3 regions of the Lysinibacillus telephonicus genome follow, and region 2 is predicted to be linked to each of the others. Evidence: riboswitches for the same ligand, from Rfam matches in the RefSeq annotation. Region 2 holds a riboswitch; each other region holds the start of a gene.
The links. A riboswitch is a leader RNA that binds a small molecule or an ion and turns the genes downstream of it on or off. The one in region 2 is predicted to bind thiamine pyrophosphate.
Positions count from the first base shown of each region.

Region 1: linked by a shared signal. The riboswitch ahead of tenA (thiaminase II) and the one ahead of MKY04_RS10225 (3-oxoacyl-ACP reductase) in region 2 are both predicted to bind thiamine pyrophosphate.
Region 3: linked by a shared signal. The riboswitch ahead of thiT (energy-coupled thiamine transporter ThiT) and the one ahead of MKY04_RS10225 (3-oxoacyl-ACP reductase) in region 2 are both predicted to bind thiamine pyrophosphate.

Region 1 covers NZ_CP155468.1:2,335,785-2,346,392, forward strand. Annotated here, with positions in the region: gene thiD (bifunctional hydroxymethylpyrimidine kinase/phosphomethylpyrimidine kinase) at 1-339, opposite strand, end outside; gene thiM (hydroxyethylthiazole kinase) at 330-1,088, opposite strand; gene tenA (thiaminase II) at 1,075-1,758, opposite strand; TPP riboswitch at 1,880-1,979, opposite strand; TPP riboswitch at 2,049-2,149, opposite strand; gene MKY04_RS11055 (elongation factor G) at 2,237-3,640, opposite strand; gene MKY04_RS11060 (IS110 family transposase) at 4,091-5,368, opposite strand; partial or broken gene MKY04_RS11065 (GTP-binding protein) at 5,477-5,944, opposite strand; gene MKY04_RS11070 (S-layer homology domain-containing protein) at 6,096-8,345, opposite strand; gene MKY04_RS11075 (hypothetical protein) at 8,895-9,284, shown strand; gene MKY04_RS11080 (succinate CoA transferase) at 9,585-10,608, opposite strand, start outside.
Region 2 covers NZ_CP155468.1:2,140,976-2,151,583, reverse strand. Annotated here, with positions in the region: gene MKY04_RS10230 (amino acid permease) at 1-800, opposite strand, end outside; T-box leader at 882-1,131, opposite strand; TPP riboswitch at 1,347-1,458, shown strand; gene MKY04_RS10225 (3-oxoacyl-ACP reductase) at 1,558-2,319, shown strand; gene MKY04_RS10220 (proline dehydrogenase family protein) at 2,540-3,496, opposite strand; gene MKY04_RS10215 (hypothetical protein) at 4,389-4,604, opposite strand; gene MKY04_RS10210 (response regulator transcription factor) at 4,851-5,525, shown strand; gene MKY04_RS10205 (HAMP domain-containing sensor histidine kinase) at 5,522-6,559, shown strand; gene MKY04_RS10200 (DUF6157 family protein) at 6,746-7,147, opposite strand; gene MKY04_RS10195 (tetratricopeptide repeat protein) at 7,555-9,066, shown strand; gene MKY04_RS10190 (hypothetical protein) at 9,363-10,013, shown strand; gene sigI (RNA polymerase sigma-I factor) at 10,183-10,608, shown strand, end outside.
Region 3 covers NZ_CP155468.1:3,817,426-3,828,033, forward strand. Annotated here, with positions in the region: gene MKY04_RS18580 (hypothetical protein) at 1-105, shown strand, start outside; gene MKY04_RS18585 (beta-class carbonic anhydrase) at 202-804, shown strand; gene MKY04_RS18590 (GNAT family N-acetyltransferase) at 839-1,438, opposite strand; gene MKY04_RS18595 (polyphosphate kinase 2 family protein) at 1,507-2,328, opposite strand; gene MKY04_RS18600 (hypothetical protein) at 2,441-3,172, shown strand; gene map (type I methionyl aminopeptidase) at 3,261-4,010, opposite strand; gene thiT (energy-coupled thiamine transporter ThiT) at 4,212-4,769, opposite strand; TPP riboswitch at 4,909-5,016, opposite strand; gene MKY04_RS18615 (DUF4870 domain-containing protein) at 5,160-5,480, shown strand; gene MKY04_RS18620 (SMC family ATPase) at 5,657-8,731, opposite strand; gene MKY04_RS18625 (exonuclease SbcCD subunit D) at 8,728-9,900, opposite strand; gene MKY04_RS18630 (aminopeptidase) at 10,027-10,608, opposite strand, start outside.

The DNA of each region.
Region 1 (10,608 bases), 190 kb from region 2:
TAGTGCTGCACCGCCTTTTGCGATCATCACAGGATCTACAATTATGTGTGCTGTTTGTTGCTGCAAAATTCTTGCTACTGTTTCAATAATTTCAGTAGAAAAAAGCATACCTGTTTTCAAAGCTTTAACATTAAAATCTTGAAAAACTGACGTCATTTGCTGCGCTACAAATTCAGGTGTAGTCGGATATATTCCTTGAACCCCACATGTGTTTTGAGCTGTAAGAGCAGTGATAACAGATGTTCCAAATGTTTTTAATTCCTGAAAAGTTTTTAAATCTGCTTGAATGCCAGCCCCACCGCCACTGTCGGAGCCTGCAATTGTCAAAACTACGTCCATTGCTCTCCTCCAATAGAAGCCTCATGGATTCCGTTAATAACTTCCATTTGGAATGACCCTAATAATTTTTTCTTTGAGGCATTTTCAGCTACTTTTTTATAGTCTGTCAACACGTTTTGTAAATTTTGAATCTTGTTTCCCTCTAATGTTAATGTGGCGGCGCAAATTGCACTAAGCAGGCATCCAGTTCCAGTAACCTGAGTCATTAGTTCATTTCCACCAGGTACCCACTCTTCATTTTTCCCATCTGTTACATAATCTGCAGCACCTGTAACAATAACAAGGCAGTTATATTGATGGGCAACCTGTTTAGCAACTGAAGCTACATCCATACTCCCTTCTCCACTATCTACACCTTTAGAATGCCAATTAACACCTGCAATAGTGGCAAGTTCCCCCGCATTACAACGAATAAGTTGGATATTAATACTATTTAAAATTTCATTTACAGCATTTTGGCGGAATTTTGTAGCACCTACACCAACTGGGTCTAGTACAACAGGTATATTCAATTCATTTGCCTTTTTTCCCGCAAGTTTCATCGTTTCTAGTGTTCGTTGATTTAATGTACCAATGTTAAGTAATAAAGCGTTGGCAATGGACACCATTTCTTGTACTTCATCCATTTCATCTGCCATTACAGGAGAAGCACCAATTGCCAACATTCCATTCGCTGTAAAATTAGCAACAACATAATTTGTAATACAATGAACTAACGGATTTTTTTGACGTATTTTAAACATACTCATAATATTCCACCTCTTTCTTCCAATTTTCTAACGTCCAGGACATCTCCCAAAATTTCCATTCATAATAGCAGCTCTTTTTAAAATGAGATTTAAGAAGGTAGATCTTTAAGGGGTGTTCTATTGCAAAGCGATTCATCATCGCTTTTTGAAAGTCGATTTTTTCTTTAAGTTCAGGACTGCTGTATATGTCTATCCATTCTTGATACAATTTCACTCCAGGTTTTGAATCTTTGTATTTCTCCCCAATCTCCTGATAAATCCATGGACATGGTAAAATTGCTGCGAAAGCTTCTTCCACACCACCATTGTGTACTGCATTATACATATGGCTAACATAATTGTAGGTAGATGGTGCGGGTTCAAAATTATTTATTTCATCTTCAGTTACACCTAACTCTTTAAAAACAGTACGGTGTAAAACTAACTCAGATTCATTAATATAACTACAAGAATCCAAAAAGAATACAATATCATCATTTGTTTCTGCCTTAGATGCAGCAATGGCTAAAATTTTAGTGTAGTGCTTTAAATAGTAAGCATCTTGCATCATGTAATACTTAAATTTTTCAATAGGCAGTGAACCATCTACTATACCTTTTACAAATGGATGATTAAAGCTCCCTTCAAAATAAAGATCCGTTTCTGTTCTTACTTCTTCACAAAATATCATGAATGTCCTCCTTTTTTGGTGGACGTAAGAGAGAAAAAAACGCTCTTTTTGTTTTATGACAAAAAGAGCGTTTTTCCTATTAGAAAGTGGTTTCACTGCTAGGTAATCAGCGAATTCTTCCCAAAATGGTTTAATTGCTCCCTACGTCAGTATTAACTGTCAGGTTCAAAGGGTCAGGTTTTAACCTTCTCAGGCGCAAAAGCACCCCCCCTGCAATTAGAGATATTTAGCAAATAAAAAACTCTCCAAAATGGAGAGCATTTTTACAGCACAAATAAGCGAAATTTTCACTTGTAATGTACTTTGCTCCCTACGCCAGTATTAACTGAACAGGTTCAAAGGGTCAGGTTTTAACCTTCTCAGGCGCAAAAGCACCCCCCCTGCAAATATTCTAATTAATAATATTCTAGCAGTTTTTTTTGAATATTCAAGAGGATTAAGTTTCAGATAAATTAATCAACTATTTATACCATTAATACTACTTTTTTAAACAATGCATTGCTTCTTCTGCTTCATCCCATGGGACAACATAGCCTTTTCCTTTCACGCAAAAAATACTTGATGATGTATATTCAGGGTCAGCATTTTTATCATAATTAATTTGTTCAATTACTTCTTCAGAATTATGGCAAATATCGTAGCCAGAAAATTGAATCGATAAAGCACCTTTTCCATTTGTGTATGCCGAAAAAATAGTATTGTAATTCATAAAGGTAGAGACAGGTGCTTTCCCAATAATCGTTACCTGATTTTCTGACATAATTGGAGGTTCAAAAGTGCCAAAAGCTTGTTGAATATCTGTCATTATTCTTCCAATAAAATCTAAGGGAGCTTTCATCTTAAAACGATAATAGGGTTCGAGCAATATATTTTCAGCTTGTTCTAGACCTTGCCGTAATGCTCGGAAGGTTGCTTCACGGAAATCTCCCCCTTCAGTATGCTTGTTATGTGCACGGCCAGTTAACAATGTAAATTTGATATCCGTAATTGGATATCCCGTCAATAAGCCATGGTGATCCCGTTCAAATAAATGCTTCTCAACTAGTCTTTGATGCCCAATTGACAAGTCATCTGCGTGACAAGCATTGTCAAACAGAATACCTGAACCTCTCGGAGCAGGTTCCATTTTCAAATGAACTTCAGCATAATGTTTTAGTGGCTCGAAATGTCCGTAACCCGTAACGGTATTTTGAATTGTTTCTAAATATAAAATTTTCGGTTCTTCAAATTGCACATCAATACTAAATCGTGTTTTTGCTATATCTTCTAAAACTTCAAGCTGAATGATTCCCATAACATGCACATGTATTTCTTGAAATTTCTCGCTCCAAACCACTTGTAATGTTGGCTCTTCAGATTCAAGTAAGCGAAAAATACGCAATATTTCCTTAATATGCTCTGCCCCTTTGTAGACAACTTTTGCCTGTAAGGTTGGGACAAGTTCAAATTGTTCATTAAGATTTGCGTTGTCACCTAGAACATCCCCAATTTTTGCATATGTAAGTCCTTTTACTGCAAATATCTCACCAGCATTAACTTGCTGAACTATATTAAATTGAGTTCCATTATAAAGTCGAATTTCTGTTACTTTTTCAGTTAAATCTTCAAATTGAAACTCATCTCTAACTTTTAGCGTTCCACTTAACGCTTTTATAAATGTAATTCGCTGATTTTGTTCATCATGGCGAATTTTAAACACTTTTCCTTGGAAAGGTGCATCATTGTCAAATTTAGTTTTTGTAAGTATTGCAAATTGGTTAAAAAATTCTTTGACTTTTATATCTTTTAAAGCTGAACCTGCCATACAAATAAATGCTTGTTCGTTTTGAATCATCTTCAATAGCGCAGAAAAATATTGCGATATGTCTATATTATCTTCCATATAATGCTCAAACAGCTTCTCATCACGTTCCGCAATCCATTCTAAAATACTTTCCGGAATCGATTGATCATTAATCTCCTCCCTCTATAAATGTTGATATATCAACGGTTTGACCCGTTTTATCTAATAGAAAAAATATTTTTTAAAGAATAATATTTTAGTATTTTACAATACTTCAATTCATTTACAGTTTGAGGATACGCTTCGCTAAAGTTAATTGGTAGTAATTAACTTTCCGTTCCAATATGTGATGCACAATTGGATCTCTGCAATGCTTATGATGACGTACCCTCCCATGTCTCTTGGCGTCTAGCGCATACATTCCTTCGTTCGGTCTATTCATAAGGCAGAGGCTGGCGATGCTCCTTTAGGGACTCGTAGTCGGATGGAATAAATAATGCCGGCTTCTCCGTGTCATCCTTTTGTAATTTAATCGAGCTAAGGTGTAGCTTAGGCTGCCTCTACGAGACAATAAAGGTCTTTCATCATAAGTTGTTCATCAAACTGTACTTTCTTCTTGCATAGAGCGTGTAAAATCTTCAGTAACTTACCACAAAGGACAACCATCGATTGCTTCTTTCGAAGTGGATTAACTGTGCGTGTGGTGTAATATTCATGTAATTGCTTAAAGGCTTCATTATGGCGAATCAACGGTATCATAACTCGGAATAAGAGAGAACGAAGCTTTCTTCTTCCTCGCTTTGAAATGCGTTTCTGACCTTTGTGTTGCCCAGATGAGTTTTCACGTAATGTGAGTCCCGCTAGTTTGATTAATTGGCGTGGATGCTCATATTGAGTGAAGGAACCAATCTCTGAAAGAAGATCGACGATTGTTACATCGCCAATACCAGGCACAGTGGCTAGATACTCATAATCCGTCATTTGTTTCGTTAATTCAATTAATTGTTCTGTTAGACTATCGAGCTGTTGTTGCATCAATTTGCGTTGACTAAGGAGTGTGGCAATTTCTATTCGTGCCATCGTAAGACCTTCTGTCAACCCGATTGAAGATTGAGCAGCCTCGACTAATTGTTTTGCCTTCGGCAATTGAGGTGATTTTAATCCCTCTACCTGACGGTATAAAAACAATAATTCTTCGGGAGATTTACCGAGAATATCAGCGGGTAGAGGTGTCTTTTCAAGAACCGCATACGCCATCTTTCCGAAACTTTTAAAAACAGACATAAATTCTGGGAAAAAGCGATCCAACCATCGAATGAGACGATTTTGTAATGCATTGAGATCTTCTTGTATCTTTGAACGTAACGTGGCACCGTTTCGTAATTCCGCTTCCACGCCTTCTAGAATACGTGGATAGCTAAAACGTCCATCACGTATTAGACGCGCAATTACAAGTGCATCCTTTTGATCGTTCTTCGTTTGGAGATTATCGTCCAATTCTTTGGATTTGTTCACATGGCTCGGATTCACCATGATAAACGGAATCCCATGTTCAAAAAGATAGACAGCGAGATTCATCCAGTAGTGGCCTGTAGGCTCAAAACCAACTAATATTTCGCTTTTATCATGCGTAGTAAGTAAAGTTAATAACTTTTCATAAAATGCATCAAACCCATTTCTTGATTGCGTGAAAGGGAATGACTTTTGAAGCACACGGCCTCGTTCATCAATTGCGCAAGCATAATGTTTGTGCTTAGCGATATCGATACCTACGACGAGTGTATTTTCAGTGACTTGATTAATTTTCTGGTTCGTATTAAAATTCATAGACGGAGTCCTCCTGTGTGATGATGGGTCAATGGCTGTTGACACTCATGCATCATACTAGAGGGCTTTTTTTATTTCAAGACCCTGAAAATCCTTCTAACAGGAATGCTCCTTTAATAATAAAGCATCCGTTGAAAATTCTTTTTTAATGCTTTGCATTACCTCTTCAACAGCTGCCCCTTCACGGTCAATTTTATTAATGAAAATAAATGTTGGAACATGGTATTTCCTTAAAAGATTCCAAACTGTCTCAGTATGTCCTTCAATTCCATCAACTGCACTGATTAATAGAATAGCGTAATCCATTATACTAATTGCCCGTTCCATTTCTGGTGAAAAATCCATATGTCCTGGTGTATCAATTAAAGTATAAGTATCTCCTTTATAATGAATTCTGCCTTGCTCAGCAAAGATGGTAATTCCACGTTGACGTTCAATCGCATGATTATCTAAATATGCGTCCTTATGATCAACACGCCCTCTTTCTTTAATGCTCTCCGTATGGTAAAGCAGCTGCTCAGAAAAGGTTGTCTTGCCAGCATCTACATGGGCAAGTACGCCAAAAGTTTTATACATATTATTACTTCCTTCTTATTTACAATAATAAAAGTATTGTATCAAAAAATAATCCGCCTCACCTATGAGACGGATCATTTTTCTAAAAGCGCAGTGTTATAAGCAACAGATGAAAAACTAAATAAAATAAAAGAGATGTAACTTTGTCTTATTATAAAGCATCTGTTTGTTCTGGGCCTTCAGGTAAGTATTTCAATAAACCAATATCATTTAATCCATTATAAATTTTCGTTGTATAGCCGAGATTTTCATTTGATAAGTAAGATGCTTTCGAAGCAATCAATTTTTCGATTGTTGGTAAATATGTTTTATCAACTTGAGACCAAAGCTTATAGGATTGGATTAAATCCTCTAACGTTAAATGTTTGTAGTCATCCCCTACAAACTCATACTCTGGACTAATTTTATACCAAATGTCACCATTATCGCGTATCCATTTATCTTGATCTCTCTCTATTGCTGTTTGAATAGCTCTTGCAGTTTCTAAATACTTTTCATCACCAAATTCTAAGTAGGCCATTAATAAAATATTCATCCCTCCAAGAACGTGATTCATAGATGAATGTGTTGTGACTTTTTGGTTCACAGGAAAGTAGTCAGAAATATAATATGAATTATTATCTACTTGAATAATATGTCCCTCCTCTTTCCTTGAAACCAATAAATCCGCATAATTTCTCAAAGGCTCTTTATAATTTGGAATATTAAATAGTTCCCCACTATTGTAATAGAAGAGTGCGATTTGTTCGTTAAAGCGTGTATCAATAAAAGGAGCTGTAATATTATACAAACTTTTTAAGTAAGTGCTAGTAACTTCCGTTTGCCAATACTCTTTACCCATTTTAAAGTTTTGTAAATTTACAAATGAATTATAGACAAGATTCTCGAAATAACGATCTTGTTGATTTTTATATAAAGTAAGTGCCCGATCTTCTTTTACAAGCAATAAACTTCTACCATAACCTAACCCACTTTCTGGCATTGGTTCAGTTGTAGAAACCATTTTATTATAAGGTCCATCTGCAGTGTACCAGTTATTTCGTTTCTTAAAATATCTAGCTGTTTCCTGCATCCAGCTTTCGCGATTTAAATCTGATTTAAATAACGGATGGCTCGAATCTACATACCAATGATCGACAATGTCATTGCCAACAGATTGCAATCTATAGACAGACATTAATGTTGAACCTATTTTAGCATAAGATAGAACTTCTGTTTCAGATAGTAAACTGCGCATGGTACTTTTTCCACCGTCTTCATAATCAAGGGTTAGTTGCTTTGAATTATATGCCTTTCCAACCATCCGTTCTTCAACGGAACCATCATCCTTTACATAACTTAATAAACCTGTTGGATAACTCGTAATGTCAGTTCCCTTACTTGTATCACTGCGTTTAATAGGATAGTTATCAAAACGAGCCAAAGAAAAATCGACTACATCATTTTCTTTTTGAAGTATATCTACGATAACAGTCTTCGAATTTGGATTAACTAACTGGGAAAATAAAAAATAGTCGCCATTGTCAAATGATCTAACTGTTACTGTTAACTTTGCGTCTTGCGCAACTGAATAAGTATAAATATTGTCTCGTGAAAAACCATTATCAATCCGTTCATGGCCAGTATAAATTAATTCATCTTTCGAACGGATATATATCGGATGTTCATCAAAGGACAATTTAATTAAATTTACTTCTGAAGGTATAATGCTAAAGTTTTTAGAAGTCTCAATATTTTGTAATTTATACTCATACTCTTCCCCAGAAATTTTCCCTGTTAACACCAATGCTTTGTAAAGTGCACTTGCAAATTCTACTCTTTTAACGGAGTTAGATGGTTTAAACTCTCCGTTATTTGTAAAAAGCAATTTATGTTGTAAAGCAATTTGAACAGCTTCTTTAAAATTGTCATTAATTGCGGCCTGATCACTAATCACAATTTCCTCATTAATTGCTTCTAATTTAAAAGCCTGAATAAGCGCATAGGCAAATTGTTCCCGTGTCATTTTATCGTTAAGTCCGAAGACATTTTCACTATTGCTCGGAACTAAATCAATTTCTAACGCAGCAAGAATTTTTGAGGCATCTTTTGTTTCCTCCGTTATATCATTATAAATAGGATTAAAAGGGATATCCGGAAGTTTAAGAGCTTTTGCTAATGCAATGGCAGCCTCACCTTTCGTTATAACGACATCTGGACGAAATTGTAAATCGCGATCCGCTTCTATAATCCCCAATTCCATTAGTTGAAAAATCTCATTTTTTGCCCAATATGTATTAGGTATATCTAATAATCCAATATCTGTTGACTTTTCTTCTATATTTTCCGCAGAGGCGGTAGTACCTGCTACTGAAAAAATAATAATAAATGTTACTAATAATTTAATTATGAATTTTTTCACTGCATGTTCCCCATTCCTTAAATACTGTAATTTTATCTTACCAAATTATATCCAAAACAGTAAATTAAAAGCCAGTAACGGTTCCTAAGTTGGGATTATTTGTATTTTTTAATAGGTAATTTCGATATGAGTATTATTAATCTCAAAACTTAAGACTGTTTATCCACCTATAACCATTTTGAATGGTAATAAAATAATGTCACAAGGTCTAAGTAATTTTTGGCACATTCCATATCATAACTATCAAAATGAAATATTCATTACACAATTTCCTACCTAAATTTATTAATATTTACTATTAAGTAGTATAATAAACTTCTATATTTCAACTAACTACATAACAAAGGCAAAAGTCTAATCCAAAACTAAGTAGAAAGCCTATTGAAATAAGTAATGATTATCTAATAATTTGTAGCTTATGGGTAAAAATATCAATTTTAAATAAAGATAAAAAATTACTATAAATTTTTTAAACGTTGGTATTATCGCCTTTCTCACTAATGCACCCCTTAATATACTGTAGTATCAACAATGAAAGGGGGGAAAATAATGTCACAATATAGTAAACGCAAAGTTTCAGATCTTTTTCACGATTGCGGTTGTGGACACGATGACAACCACGGTCATAAACATGATAAAGACGAATTAGAGCGCATCATTCGTTTGTTAAAGAAAATTCTTGACGAAATAGACGACAAGAAAAAACACGACCATAACGGAAATAACGGCAATCAATGTGATGCTGTAGTGTTAACTTTCACTAGAAACGACCATGAAATTGTCCTAGCAACTACAAGCAACTCTATCTTCGATTGTCCTTTAAGCCCAGGAGATAGCGCTGCTGCGGCGATTGCATGTCTATCTGGCAAAGGCTTTAAAATTGAAGCATTCACACAACAAGGTGAGTTCATCACTTACACATTGGTAAGATGTCGTTAGTAGTTGACGAAGCCAGGGGGATCTCTCCTTGGTTTCTTTTTTAGTTGATTTAAACCTCATCTTTTAAAATATCTACATTTAGTTGTTTAATAAATTTTTAAATTTAAATTTACCTCCAATATCTACTCCATTCAAAATAGAAAATCGGTTCCGTTCCTTCAAAATCAAAATAATTATTTTTATAAACACCTATTTTTATAGAAAGAGTATGACCATTTTATAAAATCCGCTTAGTTAAAACAAAAAGACCCAAAAGGCAGCTTAAACCCTCTGAGTCCCCACTCTTATGTTCGTAATTTTTTAAAACTTCATCGTACCCGCTTTTGCTGCGTTGACATGCCATGAAAGCGCTTTTTCTAGATTGTGTGGTGTATGTGCATTGCCTGTTAATTCAACGGCTTCATTATAATAATCCCATAATTGTTGTTTAAAGTCAGGGTGAACACAGTTCTCGATAATTAAAGGAACTCGCTCTTTTGGTGCTAATCCACGTAAGTCTGCTACACCTTGCTCAGTAACGATGACATGTACGTCATGTTCTGTATGATCGTGGTGTGCAACCATTGGCACGATGGATGACAATTTACCGCCTTTTGCATACGATTTCGTTACGAAAATACTTAATCGTGAGTTACGAGTGAAGTCTCCTGATCCACCGATACCGTTCATCATGCGAGTACCGCCAACATGAGTAGAGTTTACGTTGCCATAAATATCTACCTCTAATGCTGCATTGATAGCAATTAACCCTAAACGGCGAATCACTTCTGGATGGTTGGAGATTTCCTGAGGACGAATAATAATTTTATCGGCATACTTTTCGATATTGCCATATACTTTCTTTTGCAGCTCTTCCGAAATAGTGATTGATGTACAAGATGCAAATGAAACTTTTCCAGCATCAATTAAATTAAACACGGCATCTTGCAAAACTTCAGAGAATATAATTAAATCTTCAAACTCAGAAGTCTTAAATCCTTCCAATACAGCATTTGCTACAGATCCTACACCGGATTGCAACGGAGCCAATTTATTCGTTAGTCGGCCTGCTTTAATTTCACTTCTAAAGAAATCTAGCAAATGGTTTGCCATATCCTGCGTTTCATTATCAGGCTCGACAATTAAAGATGGAGCGTCTTGTTCATTTGAAATAACGATTGCTTTAACCTTGTCAGGATTTATTTTAATGCCGATGTCACCAATACGGTCAGTTGGGTTTAATATAGGAATTGGTTTACGTTCACCTTGAGCATCAGGTATATAAATGTCATGTACACCGACTAGTGATTCAGAGTGAGCAAGGTTTAATTCAATAATTAGATTT
Region 2 (10,608 bases):
TTCGTTCCTACCTCATTCCAAGGATATAAAATCATCATGACTCCCAATGCACCAATATAGAAAATTAGAATCCTCCATACGACATTGTTGATGGCTGATGGAATCGACTTTTGTGGATTTTTTGCCTCTCCAGCTGTAATCCCAACCAACTCTACTCCACCAAAGGAAAACATAACAAGAACGAGTGACATGATAATCCCCTCGATTCCATTAGGCATGAAACCTCCATGGGCCCACAGATTGTCAAAACCAATTGGCTGTCCCCCGTTGCCAATCCCAAATAAAATAATGCCTAATCCAAGAAGAATCATTCCAATAATCGCTACAACTTTAATCATTGCAAACCAGAATTCAAATTCTCCGAATGCTTTTACATTAGCTAGGTTTACTATAGTAATTACAATGAGAACAGCAAGCGCCGTCAACCATTGCGGAATTTCTGGAAACCAGTAATTTACATAGACACCAACTACAGTTATTTCCGCCATTCCAACAACTATCCACATAAACCAATAAGTCCAACCAGTTAAATATCCAGCAAAAGGACCTAAATAGCGATTTGCGTATGTACTAAATGAACCTGACACGGGTTCTTCTACTGCCATTTCTCCAAGCGCCCTCATAATGGTGAAAATAACTAATCCCCCTATTAAATATGATAGCAAAATAGATGGACCAGCCATTTGAATGGTAGCACTAGAACCGTAGAACAATCCAACTCCAATGGAACCTCCAAGAGCAATTAACTGAATATGTCTGTTGTCTAAACCTCGTTGAAGTTTCTTATGATCTTTACTCAATCAATTTTCCTCCTTAAATTTTTTCTAATATTGCAAGTTCTATAAGAATCAAAGATAAAAAAAACGCCCTTTTGGATTAACCAAAAGGACGATTCATCTCGTGTTACCACCTTTGTTCGTATGCAACTCACATTGCTTACCTTAGTAAGTACGGTCATTTGACGATACTCTAGCACATGATTACGGGTGCCAAGCCGGTGTAGCCTACTAGGAAATTCTTTTCGGTACACAGCTCCAAGATGAATTCACAATTGTCAACACGCACCTCTCATCAACCGGTAACTTTCTGTTTGTTCACATGATTGCTACTATTTCTTATCATAGCCTTTGTTCTTATACTCCGAAATGTTTTAAACAAATCTTCGTTATGCAGATATTAATTTATATTAATTCTAACTATTTATTTAATTTTGTCAATGCTGAATATTCTCCTACAAAAATAATTCATTTGTTTAGTCGGATATGTTCAAAAACGTTTTATTTATTTCTATTGACTATTACTTTATGAAGGTTTAGGATAAGCATTAATATATTTAATAGAATAATTCTTTCTACTAGGGGAGCCTGTATTTCAGGCTGAGAAAAAAGTGAGTGAACTTTTTGACCCTCAGGACCTGATCTGGATCATGCCAGCGTAGGGAAGTAGTCCTTTTTAAACTATGACTAGGTCCTTTTTTGGCGCCTAGTTTTTTTGTTTTTATGCCTACTTGGATGAAAACTATTAAATAGATACATAGATAATTAGGAGGAGAATTGAATGAAATTAAGTAAACAAACAGTTTTAATTACTGGTGCAAGTAGAGGATTAGGGTCAGCTATAGCAACTGCTTTTGCAAAGGAAGGAGCAAATGTTGTCATTAATTATTTTAACAGTAAGGAAAAAGCACAAAACCTTGCCAAAACATTAGGAAATCATGCTATTGCCATTCAAGCAGATGTTAGAGATAAGGAACAAATTAATGCATTGGTTGCTGAAGCCAAAAATCACTTTAATACGCCGATTACAACTATTGTTAACAATGCATTAATCGATTTCCGTTTTAATCCAGTTGCTCAAAAAAATGCTTTCGAGCTTGAATGGGACAATTTTAACACTCAATTTGAAGGAAGCATTAAAGGTGCATTAAATACAATTCAAGCTTGTTTAGGAGATATGAAGGATCTTGGGTTTGGTCGTATTGTCAACATTGGCACTAATTTATTTCAAAATCCAGTAGTTGCCTACCATGAGTATACTACTGGTAAGGCTGCGTTACTTGGATTTACCCGTAATATGGCAAAAGAATTGGGGCAATATGGTATAACAGTAAATATGATTTCAGGCGGTCTATTAAAACAAACTGATGCTAGCAGTGTAACGACTGAAGAAGTGTTCAATATCATTAAGTCTACTACTCCTTTACAAAGAGTAACAACACCGGAAGAATTAGCTGATGCAGCATTATTTTTCTCATCACCTTGGGCAAGAGCTGTTACTGGCCAAAACCTTGTTGTAGATGGCGGCTTAGTAATGGATTAAGTGAGGTTACTGTAAATTTTATCGAATGACGACATTAACTCAATAAAAAACAATAAAAAGGCTTTGTTTAAAGAAGCCGTTTTTTATAGATAAGTACGTTCCCCTTTTGAATAGCTCCTTTTAAGGTAACAGATTTTATAAATTAATCTACTTTAAGGGGAGCGTATCACTTTTTTCGGAAAACGTACTTCTTTTAAAATACTTGAAAAAAATATTCTATTTAGTATCCGTTCATTCTATCGTTATTCTGTTCAATTATATCTGTTATAAATGTATAAATATTTTGTGGATATTCTGCGATACGATGTACTAAATATAAGTACCATTCAGTCCCATATGTTACATAAACTTTAGTCTGTATTCCCTCTTCCTTCAAAGTTTTTAAAAGACTCGGGCATACCCCATCCAACATTTCTACTTCAGTATTCAAACTAGTAAGCAATCCCCTTGCTTTTAGGTCCATTAGTAAGTGTTCATCATGAGTAGCAATAGAAATTGGATGTTCATTTTCTATACACATTGAGGTGAATTCAATGTAGCGCTCATTTAACTCTTCAGATCTAGGTATAGATATCTCCGCTGGCTCTTGATAGGCACCCTTCACCAAACGAATTTTCCCCGGTAATCTCAATAGCTCTTTGAGATCCGATAAAGATCGATGTAAATGAACTTGTAATGTTATACCAACATTCGTGTGTATTTTTGAAATATCCTTATAGATAGATAAGATTTTATCCGTCTTATCAGATTCCTCCATACCTAATATTAAATTGATATCATTTTCTTGTGCGGCTATTGCAACTTCCTCTAAATGTGAATATGCTAACGAACTGGAAATCATCATTCCTATGTGGGAAAGGTCTAAACATACAGTCCCTCTTATTTGATTTGCTCCAAGTTCTTTAATTATTTCTATAAATTCACTTTTGGCAAGTCTACATTCACTTTCCGAAATTGTATTTTCTCCGATAAATTCTAATGATACTTGATACCCCTTGCTATATAAGTGACTAACCCGTTCAATCCCTTCTTTACGTGTTTGTCCTGCCACAAATCGATTAATACCATTCTTTAATAGTGGATAAAGTTCTTTTGAATTTTGAACAGATCTTTTTATTTCCTGATTTCTTGCAATTGACTTTAAAGCATTGGAAAATCGAATTTCTTCAGCAACCATTAAAAAATCACACCCTTTAAATATAATTATTTTTAACTCGTTCTCAAGGTAAAAATGGATAAACCCCTCACTGTTAGCTAAAAATACCATGACAAAATGGTTTACTGTAAGTACCACTAATATGATTATTTAATAGTGCCAATTTAAAGGTCTTAAATATGTCATTGATAAGCTAATGTTATAAGCATTTAGAACAAAAATTTTTAAATAGGGATTTTTGCAGGATATAGACTACGTTCTACTCGTCAATAGTCAGAAATACTGGAGGTTCCTCGATTGGTTTTTTTAGAGGCTTACGAACAGTTATTTCCAGAAGATTTTCTAGAAGGAAAAAATGAGTTGAAACAGTTGCTGTTTATGGATTTTCTCTAAAAGAAGTGGTTTCAAAATGCAATATTATAAGAGGAAGTAACCTAATCACAAAAAGACCGATTCTTACCAATTATGTATCCCTGAATTGGAGGATTTATATAAAACATTTGGGTCAGTTTGCAATACATATATGCAACGAAACCGACCATTCTCTTTTTCTATGATTTACTGGAAGATTTAATTATTTAAAAAATACCCTAGCCAATTATTTATTTCCGACAAGAGGTGTTGAATGCCACTAGAAAAAAACTGATTATAACACGGTGCAATCCAATATGAATGCAATTATTTCCCCTCCCCCTTTTACAAAAAAATTACTTTAAATTCGAGTCAATAGGATTATTGGTAACTTGTAAATAACCATAAATAGGACCGTTGTTCAAAAACTTTCTTTATTCTAATCTGCAATGACAATCTCAGCAACACTTATAAAGTTGTTGCTTTTAAACCCCCACATATTAACATCTCCAATAAATTCATAATTTAACTTTATTAATAATGCTTCCAAGCTTTCTTTATTCTAATCTGCAATGACAATCTCAGCAACACTTATAAAGTTGTTGCTTTTAAACCCCCACATATTAACATCTCCAATAAATTCATAATTTAACTTTATTAATAATGCTTCCAAGCTTTCTTTATTTTCCTTAAGGGGAAGTTTATATTCATCTATCAAGCGTTCTTCTTCTCCTAAAATTTCATATTGACTAAATAAAATTGTATAAAACACGTACACATACTCTCCCTCTATTCAAAATTACTATTGTAATTCTTCTATAATCTTTAGTAACTTATTAGCAATAAAAGTTTTCTATTAATTACTACTCTCTTATAAAACATAACTACCATTATTATTTTGGCTATAGTGTATCATTAAAAAGTAAACTGAAAATAAACTTGAACGTATAATTGATTTTCAGTTTACATTGCGATGGTAAAATTTTTTATGTAATAATAAGTTTTATTGGAGGCCCAGCTTTATATGTTTAAAATATTAGTGGTTGAGGATGATATAAATACTAGAAAGCTAATGTGTACCGTATTAAAGCAAAACGGTTACGAAACATACAGTGCAGAGGATGGTATTTCTGCACTTAATTTAATGGAAAAGCATTACATAGATCTAGTTGTTCTTGATCTAATGATGCCAAATATGGACGGATATGAATTGACTAGGCAGCTCCGCCTTTCATGGGAGCATCTACCAATCTTAATGGTTACAGCTAAACAAGAACCTCAAGATAAACGGAAAGGTTTTCTTGTTGGGACAGATGATTATATGACAAAACCTGTAGATGAGCAGGAAATGGTGCTGCGCATTAAGGCACTACTTCGCAGAGCTCAGATTGCCAATGAACATAAGCTTAAATTAGGTAAAGTTGTACTCGATTATGATGCGCTTACTATATCACGTGAGGAAAAAATAATTACTTTGCCACCAAAAGAGTTTTACCTTTTATTTAAGCTGCTCTCTTATCCGAACATGATTTTCACCCGTCTTCAATTGATGGAGGAAATCTGGGGAGTAGAATCCGAAACCGATAATCATACATTAAATGTTCATGTTAATCGCTTGCGGGACAGATTTCGAGACTGGCCAGAGTTTGAAATAGTGACAGTTAGAGGACTTGGCTATAAGGCTGTGAAAAAAGTATGAGAGAATTTTTTAAAAAGAGATTAAGTCTTGCTATCACATTGGTAATGTTTGTTTTCGGTGTCTTAGTGGCAACATCTCTGGTAGTCGGAGTAATTACAATACTATTACAGTATTTAGGAGTAATAAGTTTTAAAGATTTCCCTGCAAAAATTTCATTATTCGGTTTTTTAGGTTTCTGTATTCTACTTGGGACTTCACTTACTGCCTTTCTTAGTAAAAAAGCTTTAAACCCTATCAGTACATTAATTAATGCTACTCATAAAGTTGCTGACGGCGATTTTAATGTACAGGTAAATATTAAAGGTATCGGAGAATTGGAAGAGCTCTCTCATAGCTTCAATAAAATGACACAGGAACTTGCAGGTATTGAAACACTCAGGAGAGATTTTATCAATAACTTCTCCCATGAATTTAAAACACCCATTGTCTCTATTAGAGGCTTTGCAAAATTACTCAAGGAAAATAATTTAAGCGAAGAAGAGCGACAGGAGTATCTTGACATCATCATAACTGAATCGGAGCGTTTAGCAGTTCTTTCTACTAATGTACTAGCCCTTTCAAAATATGAAAACCTTGAGATTATTACCGATAAAGCTCCATTTAGGCTAGATGAACAAATTAGAAAAACAATTATTTTAATGGAGCCTAGATGGACTTCAAAAGAGATTACAGTAAATGTGGAACTTAATAAGATTATTTATAACGGTAACGAAGATTTGATCCAACAAGTCTGGCTAAACTTATTAGATAATGCAATTAAATTTTCATATAAAGGTGGCTTAATAAATATAACCCTAGAAGCTGTAAATGAAGGAGTACGTTTTGCAATTCAAGATGATGGACCTGGTATGGACGATCAGACACAGGTACATATTTTTAATAAATTTTATCAAGGTGATATATCACATTCCAAAAAAGGAAATGGGTTAGGACTTGCTCTTGTAAAACGAATAGTGGAATTATGTGGTGGCGAGATTCAGGTACAGAGCGCTAAAGATAAAGGTAGTATATTTACTGTTACGTTGCCAAATTAAATGAATTTATTACTATATATTAAGTAAATAAAGTTCCTGCCCCGCCATTAATAAAGGACGGGGCTATGTTTTTTAATGCATTTCTAATCCTTTTAACTTTAGCAACTGCCCTACTCTAATACTTAAAAGAATCTCAATCCATTAATCTAGTTTCGACATCAAACTGTTCCCTCTTTATTTTAATATCTATTTTCTTTTCGAACGCATACCTTTTAATTTTGTTATGTGATCCTCATTGAGTAATTGGTTATATTTTTCACTATTAACTTCGAATATAGCAATTTTTCCGAACTCATCATAGTGTATTCCCCAACCATAATTTTTTACTAAAGGAGAGGCTCTAAAGCATGCTTTTGGTTTTGAAAAAAATTGTTCTCTAAGTTCATCAACATTCTCTTCTTCAATTTGATTCTTTATTAGATACGTTTTAAATTGAACATCTTCTTGAGTATATTTATAAGGGTTATTCTTAATTAAATCGTACTCAATCGATGCAATTGTTGGTTTGCCATTTCTTAAAGAAGGTACAACAGCAGCTACTGCTTTTGAATCTTCGGAAATAGTAATAAGTGTATTTTTATAGCTCATAATAACCTCCTTAGTTATTAATACAATAAACTAGTTCGGATATGACTTATAATTCCCCTGCTATTTAAACAATATAATCATTCAATATGCCACTTTTTGATAGTTTCATTATTAAGGTTTTACTTATTTAGTTGTTTATACTTTATTTCCAATTTATACAGTTTAAAAGGTGTATTAATCCCTTGTTAGAAAAAAACTAAATACTCAACAGTTTTTTAAGTTTACACAGGAATTTATACCTATATAATTTTAGCGAAATATTTTTATAACAGTTTTTTTCTTGTAAAATCAAAAATATATCAACTTTCAATTATATATGATTCTCAATTTCCTATTTTCCAAAATTCTTCAAATTTATAATTCAACTTATGATATATTTAGGAAAAATTATATAAAGGGGAAAATATATGGAAGATAAGATGAATGAATATTTACAGGAGGAGGTTAATGAACCTACGGAAGAAACATTTAAAATAACATGGTTTTCTTTTTTATCCCATCCTATCAAAACATTAGAAGCTTGGGGTCTTCAAAGAGTAAGCTGGTATTTTATTATCATTATCTCGATAACCGCTGGATTCTCTCGATTATTATCACAGTTTAGTACTAAAAGTTTTGGAGAAATTTTGGAGCTATCCCAAATTCTTTTTATCACTATGCTTTTCGGTCCAATATCTGGTCTTATTTTTTTAATGCTAAGTACTCTCTTCGCTTGGGGAATCGGAAAAATATTTAGGGGAAAAGCGACATTTAATCAAATTCTGAATCTAAATATACTAGCCTCTTTCCCACTTTTTCTCTTTTTACCTATATGGGTTATATATATTTATGTCTTCGGACTAGACCTATTTAAAGAAGAAGTATTTCCTTCAATAGATAGCTTAAAAAAAGTGCCTCTTTACTTGTTGCTCTCTTTTTTAGAAACATTAATTTATTGTTGGAGTGTATTGGTTTTTGTTATTGGCTTTTGTAAAATTAATCAGTTTAAAAAAGCAAAAATTTTCTTTTACTCATTTACAAGCCTTTTTCTTATTTTATTATTCGGTATTTTAATTTTTAGCTCCGTTGAATTATTAACGGTCAAGAAAAGTACTATTATTTCAGATCAGAATAACCAAGCTTATGAATTGCTTGAAAAAGAAGAATATGATGAAGCCTTAGTATTATTAGATTCCGTTTTAGAAAAGGAATCGGAAAACGACACAGCACTAGCCAACAAAGGCTGGATATTGTTAGAAACTGGCCGCTATGAAGAAGCTGTCAAACTATATAAGAAATCTTTAGAAATTGAACCGAATGACACAAGTGAATATATTTTTCTCGGTAATGCTTATTATGGATTAGGAAAATATGAAGAAGCAATAGATACATATAAAGAAGTTCCTAAAATTGGAGTTAATAAAGATAATGCGATTGTTTACTATCAGCTTGGTGTATCATACTATGATTTAGAAAACTATGCAGATTCCATTTTTAATTTTAATCAATATCTCAAATTTATTCCCTATGATTTGGATGCATATTGGTATTTAGTATACGCCTATGAATATAGTGGAAACCTTAAATTGACTCTTGAATATCTTGATAAATTAATTGCAATTGATCCTTCTATTTCAGGGCCTATTTATAAAGGAGATTTACTTTCCTATTATGGTAACTATTCAGAAGCTTTAGCTGTTTATGAAGAAGTAATTGAAAATTTCCCGCAATTTCCTGATGGATATTATGGAAAAGCACAAATATTATCCGTCTATAATCAACCTAATGAATCTGTTTCATATTTACATGAAGCATATAAAATTGATCCTTCCTATACTGAATATGTAATAGAAGATCCAATGTTTGACTCTATAAGAGAGACGCAAGTAATGAAAGAATTTTTGAGCCATTACGCAACTACAGATATTAATATGTATTAATTCAATAACTTCTTACTTCATTTAAAAAATGAATAAAATATAAACATTCCCCTGAGATTAATTGGTTAAAAACTATTTATCTTTGGGGATCTTTTCTTACCTTAAATTAATCAGACAACCCCTTCATTTTTTGAACCTTCCCATTAAATTTTATAAGTAAACAGTTATATTAAAGATGTAATAGTTTTGTAATCTTTATTTTTTATATTCGACCCCCAAAAACAATCTAGTATTTTACGAATAATAGAGTGTCCGGAACAATAGTCGGACAAAATCTAACCATGAGGTGACGAAACATGAAATTCAAAAAAACAAGTGCAGCACTATTAGTAGCAACATTAGCAGTTACAGGATCCAGCTATGCATGGGCAGACGAAACATTATTCCAAGCAGATGAGAAATCAACTGAAGAAGCAGCTGTTGCTGCATCACACCAATATGGAAAAGCTATTACTGTTACAACTGATGACTCTGCAACGGTAAATACAGGTACAACAACAGATACTGCTTTCCCTGAAATTCCAGAAGGTTACCCTTCTTCTAACTTAGTAGCTTTAAAACAAGCTTATGAAAATGCTGGAAATGAAACAGCAAAAGCTGCAATTTTACGTAATGCTGAAAAAGCTATTGCAAAGTTTGAAGCAAAACAAGAAGCATTAAAAGATGAAGAACAAACTGTTGCGGAAGATAACAAAGAAGTTTTCCAAGAAACGCAAACTGAAGAGCAAAAAACAACTGAACAACCAGCAACAGAAGCGCCAGTAGTCGAAAAATCTACGAAAGAAGTTCGTAAAGCTCTTCAAACTGAACAAAAAGCTGAGCAAAAAGCACTTCAAGAAGAACAAAAAGTTGAACGTAAAGCTCTTAAAGAAGAACATAAATCAGAAAAACAAAACTTAAAAGAGCAACAAAAAGAAACAAAAGAAAGCAATAAAGAAAACAAGTAAAAATACGTAAAACGTCCAAAAAACCAAATTCTCATTTCTATATTTCATTTCCATGAACATTTTAATAGTGAAGTTAAAATAATATTTCAAAATATCAAAACTACTTTTCATTTTCCAAGAAGCCATATAAAATCAAAGGCATTCGGATTTGTGAAAACGGAGGGTATATATGCTTTTGTCAATTATTCAAGGAATTTTTAAAACAAAAACAAATATAAGTGAGCTTGCAAAAAGGGCAAAAGCAGGCAATGAGGAGGTTATGAATGACCTCCTTTTTGCTAGTACCCCATTTCTAAAAAAAACTGCAACTTTTGTTTGTAAACGTGCCATTGATGAACACGATGAAGAATTTAGTATAGCCTTGGATGGATTTCATGAAGCGATAATGGCTTTTGACCCTACTGAAACAGCTTCTTTCCAAACTTTTGCTCATTTAATTATTAAACGTCGGCTAATCGATTACATAAGAAAAGAAACTGCAAGAACAGAAAAATGGGTACTTTTAGAACCCGACCCAGAACAATCATCTGGTCAACATTTCATCCTTGATGAAAAATCAATACATACATATACTGAAAAACAGCAATCTGCATCT
Region 3 (10,608 bases), 1.7 Mb from region 2:
GCAGTTATTATGATTAGTATGGCAATGTTCATCCACTATTTACGTATTGGTTTAGATTCTTCATCATCTGTAAGAGTTGATCCTAAACCAAATGAGAAATTTTAATAAATAACTAGTCGACAAACTCTAACGGCGAGTATTGTCGACTTTTTTGTATATAATAGTGTTAGGTTAAATGATTGGGGGATGTGAAGAAATATGGTGTCTTCTTTAAATGAAATTTTGAGCTTTAATGATTCTTTTGTAAAATTTAAACAATACGAGCCTTACATAACATCAAAATTTCCTGATAAAAAAATAGTTATTTTAACTTGTATGGATACACGTTTAGTTGAGCTTCTGCCAAAAGCAATGAACATGCGCAATGGTGATGTGAAAATTGTAAAAAGTGCAGGAGCTCAAGTCAGCCATCCATTTGGAGCAATTATGCGAAGTATATTAGTCGCTGTATACGAGCTGAAGGCAGATGAAGTGTATATCATTGGCCACCATGATTGCGGCATGAGTGCAATCGACCCAGAAGTTATGATTGAACATATGATTGAACGTGGTATAAATAGCGATATTGTAAACACGGTAAAATACTCGGGAATTGATTTAGTTGAATGGCTTCGTGGCTTCGGTGATGTTTCGACAAGTGTATTAAAGAGTGTCGATATTATTCGTAATCACCCATTAATGCCAAAAGCTACACCAGTTCACGGACTCATCATGGACCCAAGTACAGGTAAGTTAGATTTACTATCTGATGGAAACAAGTACCTAAGTGATAATGGCATTACAACATCTACTTCAACCGAATAACAAAATCAAAACAGGTCTCGCCTTGCGAGACCTGTTATTTATGTCGATATTCATCTCTTAGCAGCGAATAAATGTAATGATCTTCCCATACGCCATTTATATAGAGAAGCTCTCTTAAAAGCCCTTCACGAATGAAATTTGCATTTTCTAATACCTTAATTGAGCCGTTATTTTTGGGTGACACATACGCTTCTATACGATTCAGTTTTACTGTGCTAAAGGCAAATTGGACAACTAGATTAACAGCCTCTGTAGCTATCCCTTTTCGAGTGAATTTTTCATCGACTGAGTACCCTATAAATGCACTATTATATGGGAGCCTTTTAATAGCGTATAAAGAAATATGCCCGATTAATTTATTGCTTCCCTTTGGATAGATGCCGAAAGAATACTCTCGGTTTGCACGAAGTAAATGTATGCTTTCTAAAATTTTTTTAAATTGTGCTTCCTCCGTGTAAAATTCTTCTTCATGCAAAGGTTCATGGGTTGCCCAAAAGTATTTATTGTTTCGCATTAGTTCTGCTAAACTTTTTGCATCGGACTCCACAAAGGTGCGCAAACACAATCGGTTTCCTTCAAGCCTTATCACACTATCACCCTTTTTATGTAATAAATTAAAAAATTTTCTCACCATCGTGTATACCCTAATGCCTTTCCCCGAGAATTTACGTATAAGGACAACAGTTATTTTGTCATTTAATTTTATTTATTGTCTATATCATCTTGCATATTTCCCAATTGGTCACTTGCTAAACTTTTAGCATGATCATCTTTTTCCTCAATATGATGATATGTGATATTTAGTCCACGTCGCTTTAATTCTGTTTCAACATGTTTAATTGTTTCTTTTAATACTTTTATGCGTGCATAGTTTTTATTATTTCCGGGAATTAATATCCACGGTGCATTTTTACTATCCGTCTTCTCAAACATTTCATCTGCAGCTATCACATAATCATCGAATTTGCTTCTATTTCTCCAGTCTTCATCAGTTAATTTCCAGCTTTTATAAGGATCAGTTTGTCTTGCTTTAAAGCGATTTAATTGTTCATCTTTGTCAACATGAATCCAAAATTTTAGCATAATATATTGTTCTTCTGTTAATATTTTTTCAAATGAGTTAATTTCATTATATGCTCGGTTCCACTCTTGTTCTGATGCAAATCCCTCAAGTCGCTCTACTAATACTCGGCCGTACCATGAACGATCGAATATTCCAATCTGACCGTGCTGAGGTAATTTTCTCCAAAAACGATGCAAATAATGATATCTAAGCTCATGCGGCTGTGGCGCTGAAATTGGATGCACTAAATAACCTCGTGGATCAAGTCTTTGGGTGAGTCTTTTAATTGCTCCGCCCTTTCCTGCTGCATCCATCCCTTCAAATGCTATAATTAAGCCGATTTTGTTATTGTATAAAAACTGTTGAATGTTTAACATTTTGTACTGTAGTTGTTTTAATTGTTTCTTATACTCTTTCTTCTCAAGTTTTACATCAAAATTTAACTCACTTATTTTCTTCATCGAATTCACCCCTTTTATGTTTATTTTTATTTTACAAAAATTTGTATGTTTTTGGTATCTGTTGTTCAATGTTATGTAAATGTATATAATTTTATAGAAAGGAGAGGAATGTATGCGTCAAATAAGCATAATTTTTATTGCACTCATTGTAGCCACTATTTTTACTATTAATGCGTTTTGGCTGCAACTACAAGGGGCTTCAACCATTGACATCATAAACCGTTTACCTATTCTATTTGCACCTGCAAATTATGTTTATTACATATGGTTTCTTGTCTTTATATTTCTTTTCCTATGGATTAAAAACTATCTGCCTTTACGCCAATCAGATCAGTTTATTACACCAGTGCAAACAATTTTATTTTTGTGCACAATTATTTTCCAAATCACTTCTCTTTTAAATTGGCATAATGGCCTATTAATTGTGTCATTGATATTGTTAACGCTACAGCTTATATCGGTGTTTGCGTTATATTTAACATATCCATTAAAAAAAGAGATGCTGAAATTAAGACTTCCAATTGCTATTTATTTTAGTTGGACTACATTTTTATTTATCCTGCATATATGCTACTTATTAGTAGACTACAGTTGGCGGGGATTTGGTTTAAGCAGTGCGTTATGGGCCGTCATTATCATGACAATCGGTACTGCCATTGCATTGCATCTGCGTTTCCATCATTTTGACATTGCCTATCCAATTGTCTTTATTTGGTGTTATATTGGCATTGCCATTGGAAATGGATTTGGAGAGTTATTAGTTACTACCGCAGCGCTTTTTCTAAGTGGTGTCATGATTGTCGGTATACTTTTTATGAAAAAAAATCCTGTGCACTTGAAGTAATATTCAAGAGTACAGGATTTCTTTCTGAAGTGAAGTGACATGTAAAATATCGCTCTTGCAGATGAGCAAATTATGACGCTTCCGTTTTTTAGTCTAGCTGTGTAATAATAATTGGTTTATCTTTTGTAACAATAACAGTATGTTCTATTTGAGCAACTAGTGATTTATCAGGTGTAATAAATGTCCATCCATCACCAGCTTCAATAATATGCTCTGCCTTTTCTGAAATAAATGGTTCTACTGCTAACACCATTCCTTCTTTCATAATCGTTGAATCCCAAGCATCAAAATAATTTAAAACGTGATCTGGTTTTTCATGTAAAGAGCGTCCTACACCATGACCAGTTAGGTTCATAATAACAGTTAAACCGTGGTCTCTTGCTTCTCTTTCGACTGCTTTACCAATTTGATTTAGTTTTGAGCCTGCTTTTACTTTTGTCATTGCACGATCGAAAGCTGACTTTGCAACCATACATAATTTTTCTTTTTCAGGGTGTCCATCACCGACAACAAATGAAATACCTGTATCTGCAAAATAGCCATTATACGAACCGGATACGTCGATATTGACTAAATCTCCTTCGTTAATTACTTTGCCGCTTGGTATACCATGCGCTACTTCATGATTGACACTTATACATGTATATCCAGGAAAATCATATTCACCTTTAGGGCCTGAAACTGCACCAGCTTCTGCAAACATGCGGCCAGCGATTTCGTCTAACTCTTTAGTAGTGATGCCGGGCTTCGTAGCTGCCTTCAATGCATCACGTATTTCGGCACAAATGCGTCCAATTTTTTTTAATGCCTCTAATTCTTCTTTTGTTTGTACAATCATTGTAAACGTCCTTCCTATTTACATTTCACTATATAATATACCATATTTGAGATTAGATATTTGGGCATCTGCTTCTATTAATTTATTTATGGAGAATAAAACAGATTTATTCTTTTTTAAACTTAAAAAGACGTCCTAAAATTATTGTTGAACTAATACCATAAAATTGGTATGAGCAACGTATAATTAGGACGTCATATTTTAATTAGTTCTTAAAAGTTTTGGGGCTGATGTAAAGATTAGAGAACCCACTATTGATGTTAGAATAATTGCAGGTATCATATAAGATCCGTTGTAAATGATTGTATACAACCACACATTTTGATCTCCCGCATATTCTTTAAAGAAAACTGCCCCAGCAATTGAGTGTGCAGCATATCGAAGCAATCCGCCCATAGTCGTACCAAGCACGATATAGAGGCTTATTTTCTTTTTATCTAAATTTTTTGCTGCTTCTAAAATTTGTGTACGGAATATCCCTGCAAAACCAACAACTGAAAATGCAACAATATAGTCTAGGAATCCTTGTACCCAATGAAGAACATAACCGCCTAACGCAATTTGAATTATTCCAATTAATAATCCAGTAATAACTCCCGCTGATAATCCCCAGCGAATAGCCATTAATAAAATCGGCAGCATGACAAAGCTAATAGAACCGCCTTGAGCCCAAATGGAAAACGATATTTTATCCAACACAACCCCAATTGCAGCAAAAATTGCAATTTCAACAAGCATTAGTAATCTTGATTTGTTCATAACAACTCTCCTCTCTTTTATTCCGATGTAGAACAACATGAGAAGGAATAGAAATCTAGAAAAATATTTACTCCAGTTGTAGATTTGCATACACAAAAATACAAAAATGGCGCCAGGACAGAGCCTGACGCCAGATGGAGTCGGTTTCTATCCACATCCCTACGCAAGTGTTAACTTACAGGTTCAAAGGGTTAGTGCAATACGTGCACAATCTCAGCTGACTTCATCAGCCCCCCTTGTGGGTAATACATCATATTTAACTGTTAGAACAAATTTATTGTATCAAAGTATGTGACTTTTTCAACTAGGATTTTTATTATTTTTCCAATTGAAACCATTATGAATGTTTTTCCGTATATAAAGTATCTTGGATTTAGAAAAGGAGATTCTATGGAACAGAATAAAGTACTATCTGCCCTATGTTACATTAGTTTGTTGTTCGCACCTTTTTTATTACCTCTAATTGTCTATTTTGTCGTTAAAGACTCGGAAGTGAAATTCCATGCGAAACGGGCATTTTTATCTCATTTAATCCCTGTGGTATTCTTGATTTTAATATCACTCTTCGGTGTTATCGGGATGTTTTCATCATATTATTATGATATGAACAGTTTTGCATATATCATATTTGGATTAATGGCTGTCTATATGATTATTTCAATTGCATGTATTATTTGGAATATTATTCAGGCAATTCGTGTTATCCGCTAATATCTAAAATAATAAAAAACAGAATGATAGCTATGAATAAAAGTGGTTTGGAGTAAAAAAGCGCCAGCATGAGTAGTGCTGGCACTTTTTTCGTCCGATTAAACTATTAGTTCCATATAAAACCACACTGAAAGAAATAGTCCTAACGAATTTTTATATTCTCTTAGAATAATTTTTTATTTCACAATAATTGAAGTTTTACTATAGCCTTCTTTTAATTTTTCTACTTGTAAAATAGCTGGCATTGCCGCTTTCAACTCCGAAACATGGGAAATGACCCCAATCATTCTACCCGACTTTTGAAGATCTATTAATGTATCAATTGCCTTCATTAGCGATTCTTCATCAAGGGAACCAAATCCTTCATCAATAAACATCGTATCAATTTTCACATTCCCTTGGAAGCTTTGAATGACATCCGCCATTCCTAGGGCTAGACAAAGGGATGCATTGAATTTTTCTCCTCCAGATAGAGACTTTACATCCCGTGACTGCCCTGTATACGTATCATAAACATCCAAGCTTAAGCCACTTTGACGTCCATGGGATTCCTGCCGATCTGAACATTGCAAATAATACTGTCCATTGGATAAATTTCGCAGTCGAATATTAGCAGCCTCTGTTATTTGCTCTAAATAGCCCATTTGAACATATCGCTCAAAGGAGATTTTCTTGCTATTTTGACCACGCAGCAAATTGTATAAATCTACAATTTGATTTGAAACTTCCTCTAATTGATATATTTCGTCGACAATTCGATCAAGCTTCTCAGAGAAGTCGATGCAATTTCGTTCACATTCTTTCGAGAAATTTAATGTTTCATGAGCTTTTTCTCTTACAGCTTCTAATTCTGCGAGTTGTTGCTCTTGTAATTTCAAGTCAACCCTTTCTTCTCCTTTTAACAGCTTGCCCTCTTCTTCCACCTGTATCTTTAAGGCATGAAGCTCATTTGTGTATTGGACATATTGCTGTTGTAAAAGCTGTTGTTCACTTTCGCTACGAATAGAAGCTTCGAATTGTTTATAATTCGCAAAACCAGCAGCAGCCATGGATTGTTTAAATTCTTCTTTTGCTTTTTCTAGGTTTTCTTCTAGTAGCTTTAATTGCTGCTCGGTATGTTTTAATGCCTCTTCATTTGTAGCTTGATTTTTTTCAGCTTGTTGTAATTGTTTCTGAGCACTTTCCCATCTTTGCTGCAAGTTATTTTTATTCTGCTCTGCTTCCACTAGTGCTTGCTTTACTTGAGAAAGCTGTTGGAAATGTGAAGGAATAAGTGATTTATATTGATCTAATACAGTATTTTCTTTTATAAGCTGTTGCTGTTTTTGTCTATATATATCTTCAACTTGTTTTCTTTGTAGATCCTGCTGCTCAATCATAGCTTGTAGTTGCTTTAACTGTTTTTTATATTGAGCAAGCTGTTCTGATTCAACCTGTAATTGCTTTACATATTCATTGATTTCGTTAAATTTATCTATAAATTGTTGTTGCTCATCTATTGGTGCATTAAGACGTTCCAGTTCATTTTGATATTGATTTAGATGTGCAATTGATGCATTAACATTCGCCTCAGCCGTATACTTGTTTTGTTCAGCAGCTGATAGATTGGTTTTCATTGCCTTCAAAGCTTTTTCGTCGATAACATCTACATGTTGGCGGTCTAATGTAATATGTTCAGTACTTCCACAAACAGGACAGGGTGAACCGGGCACTAAGCTGGCAGCCAATATCGCCGCCTGATTATTTAACCATTTTATTTCTTCTAAATCGTAAGCTGTTTTAGCTGCATCATACTCTTGAGATGCATTAATATATTGCTCTTTTAGTAGATTCACTTTTTTCGTAAGTTCATTATAAGTTGTAAATGTATTTACTACTTCACGTAAATGGATTTGCTGTTCCATTGCATGATTTAGCTGTTCGTTTCTTATTTCAAGTTGCTCAATTTGCTTATTTAACTTTGTCATCTTCTCTTTTTGCTGCTGAAGCTGCTGTTCTATCTGTTTAAAAGAAGTAAGTGCTTGATTTACTTCATTTTGCAAAGCCTGAACAATGAACGTTTGTTTTTCAACTTGCTCAAAAAGAGGGAGTAATTTTTGTAATTCGAGTACTTGTTGTAAGGAAGCATCGCGTTCATTTTGCTTTAAAAGTTCATTTTGAAATATTTCCTTTGCAACTGTTAATTGTTGTATTGCGTTTTCTAATTGTTGCAAGACTACTTGTAATCGTTGTTGCTGTTGTTGTTTTTGTTCATGTAATGTTAAGCATTGTTCATTCAAAGGCTTGATTCTACTGGCACGAATTGCTGCTTGATATTCATTGTTTATTTGTTCAAAATAAGGTTTTTGTTGCTCGATTTCATGCAGTTTTTGTACTTTCTTTTCATATGCATCAATTCGTTCATTTAAATTTCGCTTCGCTACGATAAACTCATATTTCTCTTTATATTTTCCTGCAGCTTCATCATAGCTTTTTTGATCTTCTTTTATTTTTTGTTGATAGTATTGGACCTCTTCATCGAGCGCATCCTGAATTTGATAAATGTTTGAGTTTTGATTAAGTACCGTAAACAGTAAGGATTCACGCTTTGGCAACGCCCCTTCAATTTGTGCAATATAGCTATTTTTTAACAAGCGAGCTTCATTTAACTTTTGTTCAGCCTGTCTCTTTTTCTCTTCTAACCTTTGCGTTAGCTCTCCATAGCGATTTGTTTTAAAAATTTTTCGTAAAATTTCCTCTTTATTATCAGATTGAGAGGTTAATAATTTACGAAACTCTCCCTGCGGCAGCATGACAATCTGATTAAATTGGTCGTATGATAAGCCGATTATATCTTCAAGCTTTTGGTTAATATCTGTTATTCTTTGCCGTTCAACAACTGGAAGCTCTTGACCGTCTCGTATTTCAAACAACTCATATTTTTCACCAGTTGCACTTTTACGCCCTTCTTTAACATGAGGAAGCTGACGCAGCACACGATAGACTTTTCCGTGGATTTCAAAAATTAGTTCCACTGCAGTATGGACATGGTCTTCTGCAAAATCGCTTCGCATCATTTTTGTGTCTTTACGATCTTGTCCACTGCCAAACCCGAATAACGCAAAACAGATGCCATCAAAAATCGTCGTCTTCCCTGCTCCAGTTGAACCTGAAATAACAAACAGACGATTATTTTGAAGCTCCGTAAAGTCAATTACTTCTTCGTTTTTATACGGACCAAATGCTCGCATTGTTAGTTTAAGCGGCTTCATTTCACGATCACCTCTTTACCTTCACGTTCTTCTGCCAGCATTTCCTGAAGAACCTCTTCAAATAGTTGCTGTGTATAATCAGTTGGTTCTGTTCCCAAAATTTCTTTATGGAACGCTTTAAATAGACTGCCCTCATCCATCTGTTCCCTTCGAACGATTTCTCCATTTTCAGCGTCTTCTAATCTCGGCAATGCTTTTCGTTCAACATGCATTGCATTTGGATAAACCGTACGAATTTGTTCCATCGCTCCAACAACAGGCGTTAAATCTGTTAAACGAACAAATACGTAATCCTCACTAATTCCATGTTTTAAAATATCTTGAATTGTTCCTTCAATAATGCGCAAATCTCTAAGTGGAATGAAGGGGCGTTTTGCAACCGATACTTGTCCATCCTTATTTAAATCAACAATTAAAAAACCTTTTTCGTGGTTTGCTTCAGAGGCAGAATATTTTAAAGGAGAACCTGAATATCGAATTGTTTCATTTAGAACATAGTGTGCCTTATGTAAATGCCCTAGTGCCGTATAGTGGAATGGCTTAAAGTACTCGGCGTTTACACACTCCGAGCCCCCTATTGCTAAAGGACGTTCTGAATCACTCGTATTGTGCTCTTTTTCTCCATACGGTGTGACAAAGGCATGTCCAATAAAAACATGTCTCTTGGATTTGTCCATTTTCTCTTCAATTATTTGAATAACTTTTTTCATCGCTTCATCATATGTAGTAACTGCGTCATCCTCAAATATATTTTTAACAGTGGATGGTTCTACAAATGGTACTAAATGAAAATGGACTTCTCCAAACTCATCGTTCAAAATAATTGGTTCGATGCTTTTTGAAAGCTCACCAATAATATGCAGTCCGCTTTCCTGCATCAACTTGCTGCCAAACTGTAGACGTGTCGGGCTATCATGGTTTCCCGCAATACTTAGTACAGGTACTTTTCTTTTTAAAACAATTTCTGCTAACGTCTCGTCCAATAAATCAACTGCTTCGACAGGAGGAAGTGCACGGTCATATAAATCCCCAGCAATTATCACGACATCCGGCTGTTCTTCATCAATTGCTTGTAAAAATTGCTGTAAAATATAGCGTTGGTCATCTGTCATATAAACCCCTTGTACAAGCTTACCTAAATGCCAATCTGCGGTATGGAATATTTTCATTTACATCGACCTCCATGTTTCGATTTTTTTCTATTGTATCATTTTTCAATAAAAAAAGCCCACTTCACACGAACAAACATTCGTGAAAAGTAAGCTTATTTTACTGGAAATTTTTTATTACTTTACTTAAAATGCCCAATTCCCTTTTCGGAAAATCGGCTCTTCAGTACCGTCAGGCAGGACGCCGTCAATATCCATTTCCCCGCTGCCAATCATAAAATCAACATGAGTAACAGAAACATTTATTCCAAGTGACTCTAGTTGACCGTCCTGTAGTTCGCGTCCACCTTCATAGCAAGTAGGATATGCTTCACCAATTGCTAAATGGTTTGAAGCATTTTCATCAAAGAGAGTATTGTAATATAAGATACCTGAAGTTGAAATTGGCGACTCATGAGGGACAAGAGCAACTTCCCCTAAATAGCAAGATCCTTCATCCGTTGCAATTAATTCTTGCAATAAATCATTCCCGACTTCAGCCTCTGCCTTCACAATTTTCCCTTTTTCAAACGTCAGCGAAAATTTATCGATAATATTCCCTTGATATGCTAACGGTTTCGTATTGCTTACAACACCGTTTATCCCATACTTAGAAGGTAGTGTAAATACCTCCTCAGTTGGCATGTTGGCAATAAATGTCGTTCCCTCAGGAGTGTTGCTGCCGCCTGAAAGCCAAACATGTTTTTCAGGAAGTTCTATCGTTAAGTC